DNA from 4 places in the Nitratireductor mangrovi genome. Region 4 is predicted to be linked to each of the others. Evidence: predicted binding sites of a transcription regulator. Region 4 holds the regulator's gene; each other region holds the start of a gene.
The links. Region 4 encodes PhoB, which activates phosphate uptake and scavenging genes when phosphate is short. Its sites were predicted from a motif close to TGTCATNNANCTGTCAT; they were not measured.

Region 1 (3,174 bases), 1.1 Mb from region 4:
GCGGTCGACGTCGGAACACATGGTCAGTTCCGCCTCGTCCTTCTTCGAGTTGAGCAGCTTCAGGATCTGCTCCGAATCCGAGATCGCGTCCTCGCCGCGCTTGATCGTGCCGGAGATCGGGCAGGTTTCGACCCGCCTGCCGTTGACGCGCACGAACATCTCCGGCGACGCGCCGATCAGATATTCCTGGTCGCCGAGATTGATGAAGAAGGAATAGGGCGACGGATTGATCTCCTTCAGCCGGCGCGAGATCGCCGATGGCGCCGTCTCGCAGCGCTCGTAGAACATCTGGCCGGGCACCACCTCGAACAGGTCGCCGCGCCGGAAGCTCTCGATCGCCTTGGTCACCAGCCTCGCATATTCGCCCGGCTCGTGGTCGCCGCGCGGCGGCACCCTGTCCGAAAGCCTGAACTCTTCGGCGACGCTGTCGCGCGGCAGGCCTTCGGTCGTAAAGCCGTCGCCGGCATAATCGTAGCGGTCGATCCACGCCCGCGCCGCATGATGGTCGACGACCAGGATCTCGTCGGGAAGGTAGAGCACCAGGTCGCGCTGGCTTTCGGGCCGCTCCAGCCGGTAGTCGACCGGGTCGAACTGGAAGGCGAGGTCGTAGCCGAAAGCGCCGAACAGGCCGAGATCGGGATCGTGCTCGCTGCGGAAGAGGCCCACCACGGCGCGCAGCACGGTGAAGACCGAAGGTACCCTGGAGCGCTCCTCCTCCGAGAGAACGCCCTTGGGTTCGGCGACCGTGATCGTCGCCGAACGTGGGCCCCGTTCGTCGACGCTGGCCTCGTCCAGTCCGTCGATCACGGCCAGGATCGCCGGCAGGATCGCCTCGCCGCGCGCGTTGAAGGCTTCGACCGTCATCTTCCGGCCGCGCGCCGAGATCGCCAGCGGCGGGTCGATCATCGCCGTATCCCAGCGGGTATAGCGCCCGGGATATTCGTAGTTGGAGGAAAAGACGCAGCCGCGGCGGCTGTCGAGCCCGTCGAGATAGGGCTCTATCGCGCCGGCATAGCCGGTGTCGCTGCGGCGTCTGGTTATGGTGAGGCCGCCTTGGGTGCCATAGCGCTCGGCGCCGTCATCGAGGACTTCCAACGTCATTTCCGTTTCCCTTCGGTTCGTCGGAAGCCCGGCATATCAAAAAGGCCGCCCGGTACTCCCGAAGCGGCCATCATTTGTCGCGTACGCGCAGTTGATCGGGCCGCTTTCAGCAGCGCCACCACCAAGCCTGTGCGATCGACATGTTCATGACGGTTTCAATAGCCGCGAAGCAGGTCACGCGCAACAGCTTTTGGTCCAACGGTCGGAAGTGCCGGAAGCCCGCCAGGAAAGGCGTCCCGCGCGACGGCCCCGCAAGCGGCAACCCCGCCCACGGTCACGCAACCGTCAAGCGCCGGCTATAGATCACGACGGACCAGGCAGGAGAGAATACGCGCATGAGCTACGAAACGACTGACGCTTTCGAGTGTCATTTCACCGAGATCGGCAAGGAGGCCCCGCCGCGCCACCTCGGCACTCGTTATGACGTCGAGGGCCGCTTCCTGCCCGAGCCCGGCAACACCATCGTCTGCCATGTCGTGGCGGGTTCGGCGACGGCGGCAGCCTTGCTGGCCGCGCGGGATGCGCTGAAGGCGCTCCCCCATGGTGACCGCTTCACCTGCACGCCGCCGTCGAGCTACCACATGACGGTGTTCCAGGGCACGATCGAGGGTCGCCGCGGGCCGGACTACTGGCCGGCCGGGCTTTCCGCCGACATGCCGATCGATGACACGACCGAATGGTTCGCGGCGCGCCTGCGGGGCCTCCCGCCCGCGCCGTCCTTTCGCATGCGGCCGGTTCAGATGACCCCGCTGGGCCTGGTCGTCGCCGGCGCCACCGACGCCGACGAGAAGGCGATCCGGGGTTGGCGCGACCGTCTCACGGCGCTGTTCGACTACCGCCATCCCGACCATGACGAATACGTCTTCCACGTCACGCTCGCCTACCAGACGGCCTGGCTGCCGGCCGATGCGGGTGCGGCCTACCGTCCAGCGCTTGCGGAGATCACCCGCCGGATCGTCGAGGCCGCGCCGACGCTCGAACTCGGTCCGCCCGAGTTTTGCGTCTTCGACGACATGAAGGAATTCCGTCCCCTGATCGCGCTCGGCTGAGCGGCGGACCTCGTCGGTTTGCGTCGTCCCTGGCCCTCAGGCCGGGACAAAACCGCTTGCATTCTGCAATCAATGGTCTTATTAAGAAACCAGTTGCAAAAAAGAAGCAATCGGCCCGCTGCGCGCAACCGCCCCTCGGGAGGGCGGCCCCCTTCCGGACGAGGCTGCCATGGCCGTCGCCGGCGCCGCCTTTCATCCCGAACGACTGCCTCACCTGCGCGACATGCTCGCCCGCCATGTCGAAAGCGGCTTCGTGCCCGGCCTCGTCGCGGCCATATGGCGCAAGGGCGAGCTGCATCTCGAAACGCTCGGCCACCAGGCTTTCGGGGGCGCGCCGATGCGGCGTGATTCCATCTTTCGCGGCGCCTCGATCACCAAGCCGGTGACGGCGGCCGCCGCCATGATCCTGGTCGAGGAAGGTCGGCTGCGTCTCGACGATCCCGTCGACCCCTTCCTACCCGAACTCTCCGGCCGCAAGGTCTTGAGGTCGATCGCAAGCGGCCTCGACGACACCGTACCGGCCAACCGTCCGATCACCTTGCGCGACCTGCTCACCCAACGTCTTGGCCTTGGCGCGATCATGGTCTGGCCGCCGCAGCATCCGATCCAGCACGCCATGGCCGAGGCCGGCGTCGCGCCGGGCTTCGAGCTGCCGGCGCTCGACAACGATGCCTACATGGCAGCCCTCGGCGCCTTGCCGCTCGCCGCCCAGCCGGGCGAGGAATGGCTCTACAACAACGGTCTCGACGTTGCCGGCATCCTGATCGCCCGGGCGAGCGGGCAGTCGCTTGGCGACTTCATGCGCGAAAGGATGTTCGCTCCGCTCGGCATGAAGGACACCGGCTTCTTCGTCCCTGCCGCCAAGCGGGATCGACTGGTCACGCTCTACCGCAACGACCATGCGACCGGGCGGCTCATTGTCCACGACGATCCCGGCAGCAGATTCCCGCGGCCGCCGGTCTTCGAATCGGGCGCCGGCGGCCTCGTCACCACGGCCGACGACTATCTCGCCTTCCAGCGCATG
Region 2 (3,174 bases), 820 kb from region 4:
TTATCATCGCGCCGTGGTCGGAAGCATTCACCCGGCATGCGCTGCTGCCTATTCTGGCGGCTGCCTGCTGGGCCGGTACGTCCCTGATCACCAAATATCTGACCCGCCTTGAGCCCACGGCCGGCATCACCGTTTACCTGCTCTTGCTCCTGACGCCGGTCAACGCGCTGGTCTGGGTGGGGTCCGGCTTCGATCTTCCGACCAGTGCCGCATGGGGTGCGCTTCTTGCCGCCGGCGCATTGACCGCGCTGGCGCAATATCTGCTCACCTGGGCCTATGCGAGTGCGGATGCGGCCTATCTGCAGCCCTTCGACGACCTGAAGCTGCCCTTCAACATTCTCGCTGGCTGGGTGGTCTTCGGCGCCGCGCCGACGCTTGGCTTCTGGCCGGGTGCGGCGCTGATCGTCGCCGCTTCGTTCTATCTGATGCGGCGCGAGCAATTGCGGTCGTGAGTTACGCCGGTGGCGTCACGGAAAGCTCGACACGGTCGGCGGCGAAGCGGGTTTCCGAGAACTGGATCGGCCGCCCGCCGATGTCGACATTGATCGCGATGGTGACCAGTACGATGGCGCCCGCCGCGAGCCCCAGATCGTCGAGGTCGTCGTCGTCGGCGTGGCGGGCCGAAACCAGCGTCGACTGGCGAAAATAGTCTTCGACGCCATAGCGTTTGAACGCGAGCGTCACCGAGCCGAGTTCCTGGAATGCATCGGCGAAGCCCGCGAAGCGCTCGGCGTCGAACCAGCTGGTGGCCCGGGAGACAGGCCGTCCGTCAGCTTCCGACATGGTTTCCATGCGGATGACTGGCGCGCCGTCGGCGAGATCGAGCGCCTCGGCAACGCGGCCGGAGGCAGCTTCCCGTGACTCTCTCAGAAGATGTCCGCGCCGGTCGCGCGCCTGGTCGCGCAGGCCTTCCGAAAAGCGGGTGCGTGCGCTGATCGGATATTTCAGCCGTCTGCGCTCTTCGACGAAAGTGCCTCGGCCTTGCTCGGCGCGCAGCACGCCTTCGTCGATCAGTGCGGCGATGGCGTTGCGCACAGTGTGCCGATTGACGCCGAAGCGCGCGGCAAGCGCGGTTTCGGGCGGCAGCCTCCCGCCTTCGGCCAGTGTGCCCGCTCCAACGCCATGTCGAATCTGGTCGGCAATCTGGCGCCACAGCGATATGCCGCTGCGACGCTCCATTGCTTTCGCCGATCCTGCCATTTGACCACCCCTGTCATGCGCCCGTCATGGACAAGCACTAGAAAATCGCATAGCTTGTATAATTGTATAGATCAATAGACAAATAAACAGGATCAGCCAGGGATGAGAGCAGGCACGAACAGCGCTTTGAGCGACCGCGGGCGGGCGATGGCGCTGCTGGCACGCTCGGATGGCGACGAGATACGGCGGCTCTGGGAGGCATCCGGCCTCGCCGTCGAGGTGGAGCCGGTTCGTGGCCCGGAAACCGGCCTCGTCATGCTGCGTGGGCGCATGGGCGGTGGCGGCGCAGCCTTCAATCTGGGCGAGGCGACGGTGACGCGTGCCACCGTGCGGCTCGTCACCGGCGAGGTCGGGCATTCCTATGCCCTCGGTCGCGATGCCGACAAGGCACGCATCGCCGCGACGGTGGACGCGCTCTGGCAGCGCGCCGAGGCGCGTGCGGCGGTCGAGGAGCGGATCGTGACGCCACTGGCGGCAGCGGCGGCGGAAGCCGACAAGCGCCGCCGTGACGAGACCGCGGCCACGAAGGTCGACTTTTTCACCATGGTGCGCGGAGAGGATTGATGGAACTTTCCAGCCGTTCGATCGATGGTGGCTTTGTAGAGCCGGTCATCGCCGCACAAGGCGTTTTCCGTGCCGTCATGGACGCCATGGCACGGCCCGGAACGTCGGGCGAGTTGCCGCCGCTGGCGCGGCCGCCGGCGCCGCTTTCGCCAGAAGCCGGTGCTGTGGCCCTGACGTTGTGTGATCACGATACGCCGGTCTGGCTCGACCCGCCGCTTTCCGCCAGCGAGGAGGTCAGGGCGTGGCTTGGTTTCCACACCGGCGCCCCTCTCGCCTTCACCCCTGCCGAGGCGCATTTCGCGCTGGTGTCGCGCCCGGGCGAACTGATCGCTCTCGAAAACTTCGCCCAGGGTTCGCAGGAATATCCCGATCGCTCGGCGACGCTGATTCTTCAGACGGAGACGCTGACGGGCGGCGAGGAGCTGGTGCTGACCGGTCCGGGTATCGAGACCAGCACCACGCTGGCGCCTCAGCCTCTGCCACGCCACTTCGCCACCCAGTGGCGCCAGAACAATTCGCGGTTCCCGCGCGGAATCGATCTTGTTCTGGTCGCGCCCGGCGCGCTCGCCTGCCTGCCGCGCACAACCCGCATCGCCGGAAAGGACGCATAGATGTATGTCGCCGTTAAGGGCGGCGAGGCCGCCATCGAGAACGCGCACCGGCTGCTGGCCGATCGCCGCCGGGGCGAGCGCGACGTGCCCGCCCTCGGCCTCGACCAGATCGTCGAACAACTGGCGTTGGCCGTCGACCGCGTCATGACCGAAGGCTCGCTCTATGACCGGGACCTGGCTGCGCTCGCTGTGCGGCAGGCGCGGGGTGACCTGATCGAGGCGATCTTCCTCGTGCGCGCCTATCGCACCACGCTGCCGCGCTTCGGTTATGCAAGGCCGGTGGATACCGGTGCCATGCTGGTCGAGCGTCGCGTCTCGGCAACCTACAAGGATCTGCCGGGCGGCCAGTTGCTCGGCCCGACCTTCGACTACACCCATCGCCTGCTCGACCCACAGCTCGCGAGCGACGTGCCGGTGGGCGAGCCGGCGAGACGCGAAGCCGACGACGAAAAGATGCCGCGCGTGTCTTTGATCCTCGCCAACGAAGGATTGATCGAGGATGACGGCGCGCTGCCTGACAATCGCGACCCCGGAGACATTACGCGCGAACCGCCGGAGTTTCCGATGGATCGCGACCTGCGCCTGCAGGCGCTGGCTCGAGGCGACGAGGGCTTCCTTCTGGCGCTCGCCTATTCGACCCAGCGCGGCTATGCCCGCTCGCATCCCTTCGTCGGCGAAATAAGGATCGGCGAGGTCGAGATTGAGCTCGATGTGCCCGAATTGCCCTTTCCGGTACCGCTCGGGCGTATCCGTGTCACCGAGTGCCAGATGGTCAACCAGTTCAAGGGCTCGGCCAAGG
Region 3 (3,174 bases), 230 kb from region 4:
GAAAAGGGCTCGACCAAGGCGGCGGCGGAAGCCCTGTTCCGCCGCGGCTGAACGCGGATGGCGTCCGCAACCCCTCCGCCACTTTGACAATGTATCCCGACCGCAAGCGGAGACCGGCATGATCAGGAATTTCGCGCCCATCCTGTCGCTGTTGGGCGGAACCGCCTTTCTGCTGGCGGCGTCCGGTCTGCATGGCCTGCTTCTGCCCTTGCGCGGCCAGGAAGAAGGGTTCTCGACCGCATCGCTCGGCCTGTTGGGCACGGCGTGGGCCGGCGGCTTCGTTGCCGGCTGCCTGTTCGCGCCGCGGCTGGTCCGCCGGGTCGGTCACGTCCGCTCATTTGGCGCATTGGCCGCCTCGGCCGCCATCATAGCCCTGTTGACCGGTCTCGTCGTCCACGAATACGTCTGGATCGTGCTGCGCGCCTTCACCGGTTTCGCCATGGCCGGCGCCTTCATGGTGATCGAGAGCTGGCTTAACGAACGCGCCACCAACGAGAACCGCGGCACCGTTTTCGGCCTCTACATGATGGTCACCTACGCCGCGATCATGGCCGGCCAGATGATGATCGCGCTCGGCGACGTCGCCACGCCGACCTTCTTCATGGTGACCGGCATCTTCTTCTGCCTTGCCCTGATCCCGACCGCCATCTCCGCCCAGGCCAGCCCGCGACCGCTGCACAGCGTCTCGCTCGACCTCAAGGGGCTTTACCTCAATTCGCCGGTGGCTTTCGCCGGCTGCATCCTGGTCGGTGTCGCCAACGGCGCCTGGGGCACACTCGGCGCCGTCTATGGCGCCCGCATCGGCATCTCGACGGCCGAGATCGCGCTGATGATGAGTATCACCGTGATCGCCGGCGCTGCGATGCAGATGCCGGCCGGCCGCATCTCCGACCGCACCGATCGCCGCTATGTGCTGGCGGCGGCCTCCTTGGGCGCGGCGCTTTTCGGGCTGGTGATCTTCATTGCCTCGGCCCGCTCCGGCATCGCGGTCATCATCCTGACCGGTGCCTACGGCGCTCTTGCCTACACGCTCTATTCGATCGCCGTTGCGCATGCCAACGACCACGCCGCGAACGAGGACTTCGTGAAGGTGTCGGGCGGCCTGCTGCTGCTTTACGGCTTCGGCACCATGATCGGCCCGGTGGTGGGCGCCCTGCTGATGGAGGCGCTGCGACCGGAGAGCCTGTTCCTGTCGACGGGCCTCGCCCATCTCGCGCTGGCCGCCTACACACTGCTGCGCATAACCCGCCGCGCTCCGGTGCCGCTCGACGAACGCGAGACCTTCACCACCCACCCGGCCGAACGTGCGCTGACTCCGGAAGCGTTGCATCTCGATCCGCGCAGCGAGGCCGGCGCCGAGGACATCATGCAGGAGCCGGAACCGGAAACGAACGCACCGGACGAGGAAGCGCCACGCGACGGCGGCTGACCGGTTGGCTGACCAATGCCGGTCGACTCTGTCGGTCCGACGCGAAGTCATCAACGCGGCAATGGTTATCCGGACCGGTCCCGGCCTCGGAATAGCGGTTTCCCCTTTCCGCGTAATTGATCTAACGTCGCCGCGATGAGTTCCGCCGACCCCTTTACCGCCATCGCCGACGCCAACAGGCGCCACCTTCTCGAAGAGCTTCGGCGTGGGCCGAAAACGGTGAACCAGCTTGCCGCCGGGCTGCCCGTCTCGCGGCCTGCGGTTTCACAACATCTCAAGGTGCTGCTCGACGCAGGACTGGTCGTCGCGCGCGCCCAGGGCACACGTCGTCTCTACGCCGTCAATGACGGCGGCTTCCTGAAACTCAATATCTGGCTTGACCAGTTCTGGCGCGAGTGAGCCGCCGCGGCTCACCTCGCCCGGGTCGAAGCTGTCTGGTCAGTGCCTCGTGGGCACGGTCAGCTTTTCGATCTCATCCTTGAGCGCCAGCTTGCGACGCTTGAGGCGGTTGATTTCCAAAGTATCGACTGACGGGTGGGTCAGCGCGTCGTCGATTTCGCGTTCGAGTTCACCATGCTTGCGCCGCAATTCCTCAAGATGGGATGCTAGAGACATCAGTGCCATTCCCTTCCATCGTTTCCTCGAAGCGTTGCCGCGGGCCGCTCGCAAAAGCGACTCGTGACATTGCGATGACAGTGTGCCACCACTTTCCGGGCAAGTCGAATGGCGGGTGGTAGCATTTTCTGAAAGGCCGAAATGTGCTATAGGCCCGACAGCGATGCAGCACCCGTCGGACCCGCTTCAGGGCGGGCTGCAGCGCCGGGGAATCTTTGAATGGCAGATCAGGACCAAGCCGAAATTCGTCTCGAATTTGCGCGCTTGAAACAGGAACATGCGGATTTTGACGTCGCCATCAACGCCATGATCGCCACCGGCTGCGATCCCCTCCAGGTCCAGCGCATGAAGAAGAAAAAGCTGTCGATCAAGGATCGTCTGCGCGAACTCGAAGACCGCATCATCCCCGATATCATCGCCTGACAGCGCAGCACTCGCCTGCCGCGCTTGCGGCTCCGGTCCAATTCCGCTAAGGCGCCTCATCCTTGGCAGGGCAGGACGGATTCTTGGCCGATCAGAGCGCCGATGTCGCCATCATCATGGGCAGCCAGTCCGACTGGCCGACCATGCGCCATGCCGCCGACACGCTCGACAGGCTGGGCGTCGCCCATGAGGCGTTGATCGTTTCAGCCCACCGTACGCCGGAGCGGCTTTACGAATTCGCCCGTTCCGCGCGCGACAAGGGCTACAAGGTGATCATCGCCGGCGCCGGCGGCGCCGCCCACCTGCCGGGCATGACGGCGGCGCTCACGCCACTGCCGGTCTTCGGCGTTCCCGTTGAATCGAAAGCGCTTTCGGGACAGGACTCACTGCTCTCGATCGTCCAGATGCCGGCCGGCATCCCGGTCGGCACGCTGGCGATCGGGCGTTCCGGCGCCGTCAATGCCGCCCTCCTCGCCGCCGCCGTGCTGGCCCTCGGCGACGCCGCCCTTGCCCAACGGCTCGACCGTTTCCGCGCCGAGCAGACCGACGCGGTGGCGCCGGCGCCGACCGACGAGACATGAAGAAGCCGCTCGCGCCCGGCGCGACGATAGGCATCATCGGCGGCGGCCAGCTCGGCCGCATGCTGGCGGCAGCCGCCGGTCGGCTCGGCTACGGTGCCGTTATCCTCGAACCCCAGGCCGACTGCC
Region 4 (3,174 bases):
TCGACGGCGGAAAGGCCTGGACGACGGCGTTCTCGGCCACCTGGGAAGAAGGGCGTCGCTTCCCGACGCTGGCCTTCGGCAACTATGTCGACCGGCACGCGCCGGGCTCGCCCTGGGGGACCTGCCACGACAACGATCTCTACCGGCCGGCCGGTACGGAAACCGCCGACTATTCCGGGCGAATGGCGCTGCGCCCCGGTTTCTGCGCGTTGTCGATGCTCTTCACCGACTGGAACCGCTCGGGCACCCCGGCGCTGCGCATCACCAATGACCGCCACTATTACCGCGGCGGCGAAGAGCAGCTGTGGCGCGTCGATCCGGGCCGGCCCGCGCGGCCCTACCGCAAGTCGGAAGGCTGGCAGCACCTGACGATCTGGGGCATGGGCATTGCCGAGGGCGACCTCGACGGCGACGGCTTTCCCGAATACGCGCTGACCTCGATGGGCGACACCAAGCTGCAGAAGCTGTCGGAGGAGGCGGACACCGACGAGCCGACCTATGTCGACATCGCCTTCGACAAGGGCGCAACGGCGCACCGGCCCTATGCCAGTGACGATCTGAAGCCGTCGACCGGCTGGCATTCCGAATTCGCCGACTTCAACAATGACGGGCTGCTCGACCTGTTCATCGCCAAGGGCAATGTCGAACGCATGCCGGATTTTGCCGCGGTCGACCCGGACAACCTGCTGCTCGGCCAGTGGGACGGCAGCTTCATCGAGGCCGGACACCTGGCCGGCATCAACCTGCCGACCAAGGGCCGCGGCGCGGTGGTGGAGGATTTCAACGCCGACGGCATGCTCGACCTGCTGGTCGTCAACCGCGAGCAGAACGTCACCCTGTTCCGCAACCGTGGCGCCAGGGTCGCGTTCGGTGCGAGGCCGATGGGCAACTTCCTCGCCGTCGAACTCTCGCAGCCGGGGCCGAACCGCAACGCGGTCGGGGCGCTGGTCTCGGTCAAGGCCGGCAACAACACCTATAACCGCACCGTGCAGGTCGGCGGCGGCCACGCCTCGGGGCATGCCGGCTTCGTCCATGTCGGGCTGGGCACGGCCGAACGCGCCCAGGTGCGCGTCAAGTGGCCTGACGGCGAATGGAGCGCGCCCTACCGGGTCTTTGCCAACAATTTCGTGCTGATCGGCCGCGAGGCGAACGCGGCGCGCTACTGGTATCCGCCGGAGGCCGACGACACGATAACCCCGAGCGACAAGGGTGACGCCTGGCAGGCCAGCGACGCGCAGTGACAAGAAGATTGCCGGCTAAGCTTCCTTGATGGCGTAGCCGGCACCACGGATGGTGCGGATGACGTCCGGCAGGCGGCCGGAATTGACCGCCTTGCGCAGGCGGCCGACATGGACGTCGACGGTACGTTCGTCGATATAGATCGTCTCGCCCCAGACATTGTCGAGCAACTGGCTGCGCGAAAAGACGCGGCCCGGATGCTGCATCAGGAATTCCAGCAGCCGGAACTCGGTCGGCCCCAGCCTGATCTCGCTCTTGCGCCGGTAGACGCGATGCGCCTCGCGGTCGAGCACGATGTCGCCGACCTTGAGCACGCTTGACAGCACCTCCGGCTTGGCGCGGCGCAACAGCGCGCGCACGCGGGCGATGAATTCCGGCGTCGAGAACGGCTTGACCAGATAGTCGTCGGCGCCGGTGGCAAGGCCGCGCACGCGGTCGCTCTCCTCGCCGCGCGCCGTCAGCATGATGATCGGCAGCCTTTCGGTCTCGGGCCGCATCCTGAGCCGCCGGCACAGCTCGATGCCGGAGACGGCGGGGATCATCCAGTCGAGCACGAGCAGGTCGGGCACGCTTTCCTGCAGCCGGATCTCGGCCTCGTCGCCGCGGCTGATCACCTCGACATTGTAGCCTTCGGCCTCGAGGTTGTATTTCAGCAGGACGCAGAGGGGTTCTTCATCCTCCACGACCATGATCTTTGCCGCCATCATCGCCAACAAGGCACCTCGCGGTCTCAGGCCGTCGCGTCCGAGACCGCCGTCTCGTCCAGCTTGGGCCGGCTGATCGGCAACTGGTTGCCGGTCATCACATAATAGGCGTTCTCGGCAATGTTGGTGGCGTGGTCGCCGATGCGTTCAAGGTTCTTGGCACAGAACAGCAGGTGCGTACACGCGGTGATGTTGCGCGGGTCTTCCATCATGTAGGTGAGCAGCTCGCGGAAGATCGCGGTGTATTTGATGTCGATCTTCTCGTCGCCGGCCCTGAGCGCCTTCAGCGCTTCGGCGTCGCGTCCGACATAACGGTCGACGATGCCGGAGGTCTGGGCGTGCACCATCTCGGCCATCGATTCGATCGAATGCGACAGGCTCTTGGGCGTCGTCGATTGGCCGATGGCGCCGACGCGCTTGGCGATGTTCTTGGCGAGATCGCCGATACGCTCCAGGTCGCCGGCCATGCGGATAGCGCCGATCACGGCACGCAGATCCTGGGCCATGGGCTGGCGCCTGGCGATCAGCGTGATGGCACGCTCGTCGAGCTCGCGCTGCTTGGCATCCATGATCGCGTCGTCGGAGATGATGCGCTGGGCCAGCGGATTGTCCGAACTCAGCAGCGAGCGGGTGGCGTCGCCGATCATCGAACCGGCCAGGTCGCCCATCTCGCGGATCAGCTTGTCGACCTCTTCAAGATCGTCGTCGAAGGATGTGACGGTGTGCTCGCCCATGGGCTCGCTCCTCGTGAAGGCGGGATGTGGCGCGCGGCCGATCAGCCGAAACGGCCGGTGATGTAGTCCTGGGTGCGCTTGTCGTCAGGGTTGGTGAACATCTTGTCCGTCGGCCCTTCCTCGACGAGGTAACCGAGGTGGAACATCGCCGTGCGCTGCGAGACGCGGGCCGCCTGCTGCATGGAGTGGGTGACGATGACGATGGTGTAGTTCTGCCGAAGCTCGTCGATCAGTTCCTCGACCTTGGCGGTGGCGATCGGGTCGAGCGCCGAGCAGGGCTCGTCCATGAGGATCACCTCCGGCGACACCGCGATGGCGCGCGCGATGCACAGGCGCTGCTGCTGGCCGCCGGAAAGCCCGGTGCCCGGCTCGTGCAGCCGGTCCTTGACCTCGTTCCACAGCGCCGCCTTCTGCAGGCTCGATTCCACGATGCCGTCGAGGTCCGACTTCGCCTTGGTCAGACCATGGATGCGCGGCCCGTAGGCAATGTTCTCGTA

Region 1: FQ775_RS22020 (DUF1868 domain-containing protein) is a predicted target of PhoB. The motif match lies at 1,374-1,390, and genes of this name have one in related genera.
Region 2: phnF (phosphonate metabolism transcriptional regulator PhnF) is a predicted target of PhoB. The motif match lies at 1,212-1,228, and genes of this name have one in related genera.
Region 3: FQ775_RS17580 (YdcH family protein) is a predicted target of PhoB. The motif match lies at 2,108-2,124, and genes of this name have one in related genera.

The regions. Positions count from the first base shown of each region.
Region 1 covers NZ_CP042301.2:4,480,542-4,483,715, forward strand. The annotation lists gene FQ775_RS22015 (anthranilate synthase) at 1-1,101, opposite strand, end outside; gene FQ775_RS22020 (DUF1868 domain-containing protein) at 1,437-2,150, shown strand; gene FQ775_RS22025 (serine hydrolase domain-containing protein) at 2,320-3,174, shown strand, end outside.
Region 2 covers NZ_CP042301.2:4,196,975-4,200,148, forward strand. The annotation lists gene FQ775_RS20575 (DMT family transporter) at 1-452, shown strand, start outside; gene phnF (phosphonate metabolism transcriptional regulator PhnF) at 454-1,179, opposite strand; gene phnG (phosphonate C-P lyase system protein PhnG) at 1,303-1,764, shown strand; gene phnH (phosphonate C-P lyase system protein PhnH) at 1,764-2,375, shown strand; gene FQ775_RS20595 (carbon-phosphorus lyase complex subunit) at 2,376-3,174, shown strand, end outside.
Region 3 covers NZ_CP042301.2:3,602,804-3,605,977, forward strand. The annotation lists gene FQ775_RS17565 (DUF1192 domain-containing protein) at 1-51, shown strand, start outside; gene FQ775_RS17570 (MFS transporter) at 119-1,429, shown strand; gene FQ775_RS17575 (ArsR/SmtB family transcription factor) at 1,565-1,828, shown strand; gene FQ775_RS17580 (YdcH family protein) at 1,868-2,044, opposite strand; gene FQ775_RS17585 (YdcH family protein) at 2,264-2,467, shown strand; gene purE (5-(carboxyamino)imidazole ribonucleotide mutase) at 2,551-3,048, shown strand; gene FQ775_RS17595 (5-(carboxyamino)imidazole ribonucleotide synthase) at 3,045-3,174, shown strand, end outside.
Region 4 covers NZ_CP042301.2:3,376,929-3,380,102, forward strand. The annotation lists gene FQ775_RS16460 (FG-GAP repeat domain-containing protein) at 1-1,241, shown strand, start outside; gene phoB (phosphate regulon transcriptional regulator PhoB) at 1,257-1,943, opposite strand; gene phoU (phosphate signaling complex protein PhoU) at 1,970-2,677, opposite strand; gene pstB (phosphate ABC transporter ATP-binding protein PstB) at 2,719-3,174, opposite strand, start outside.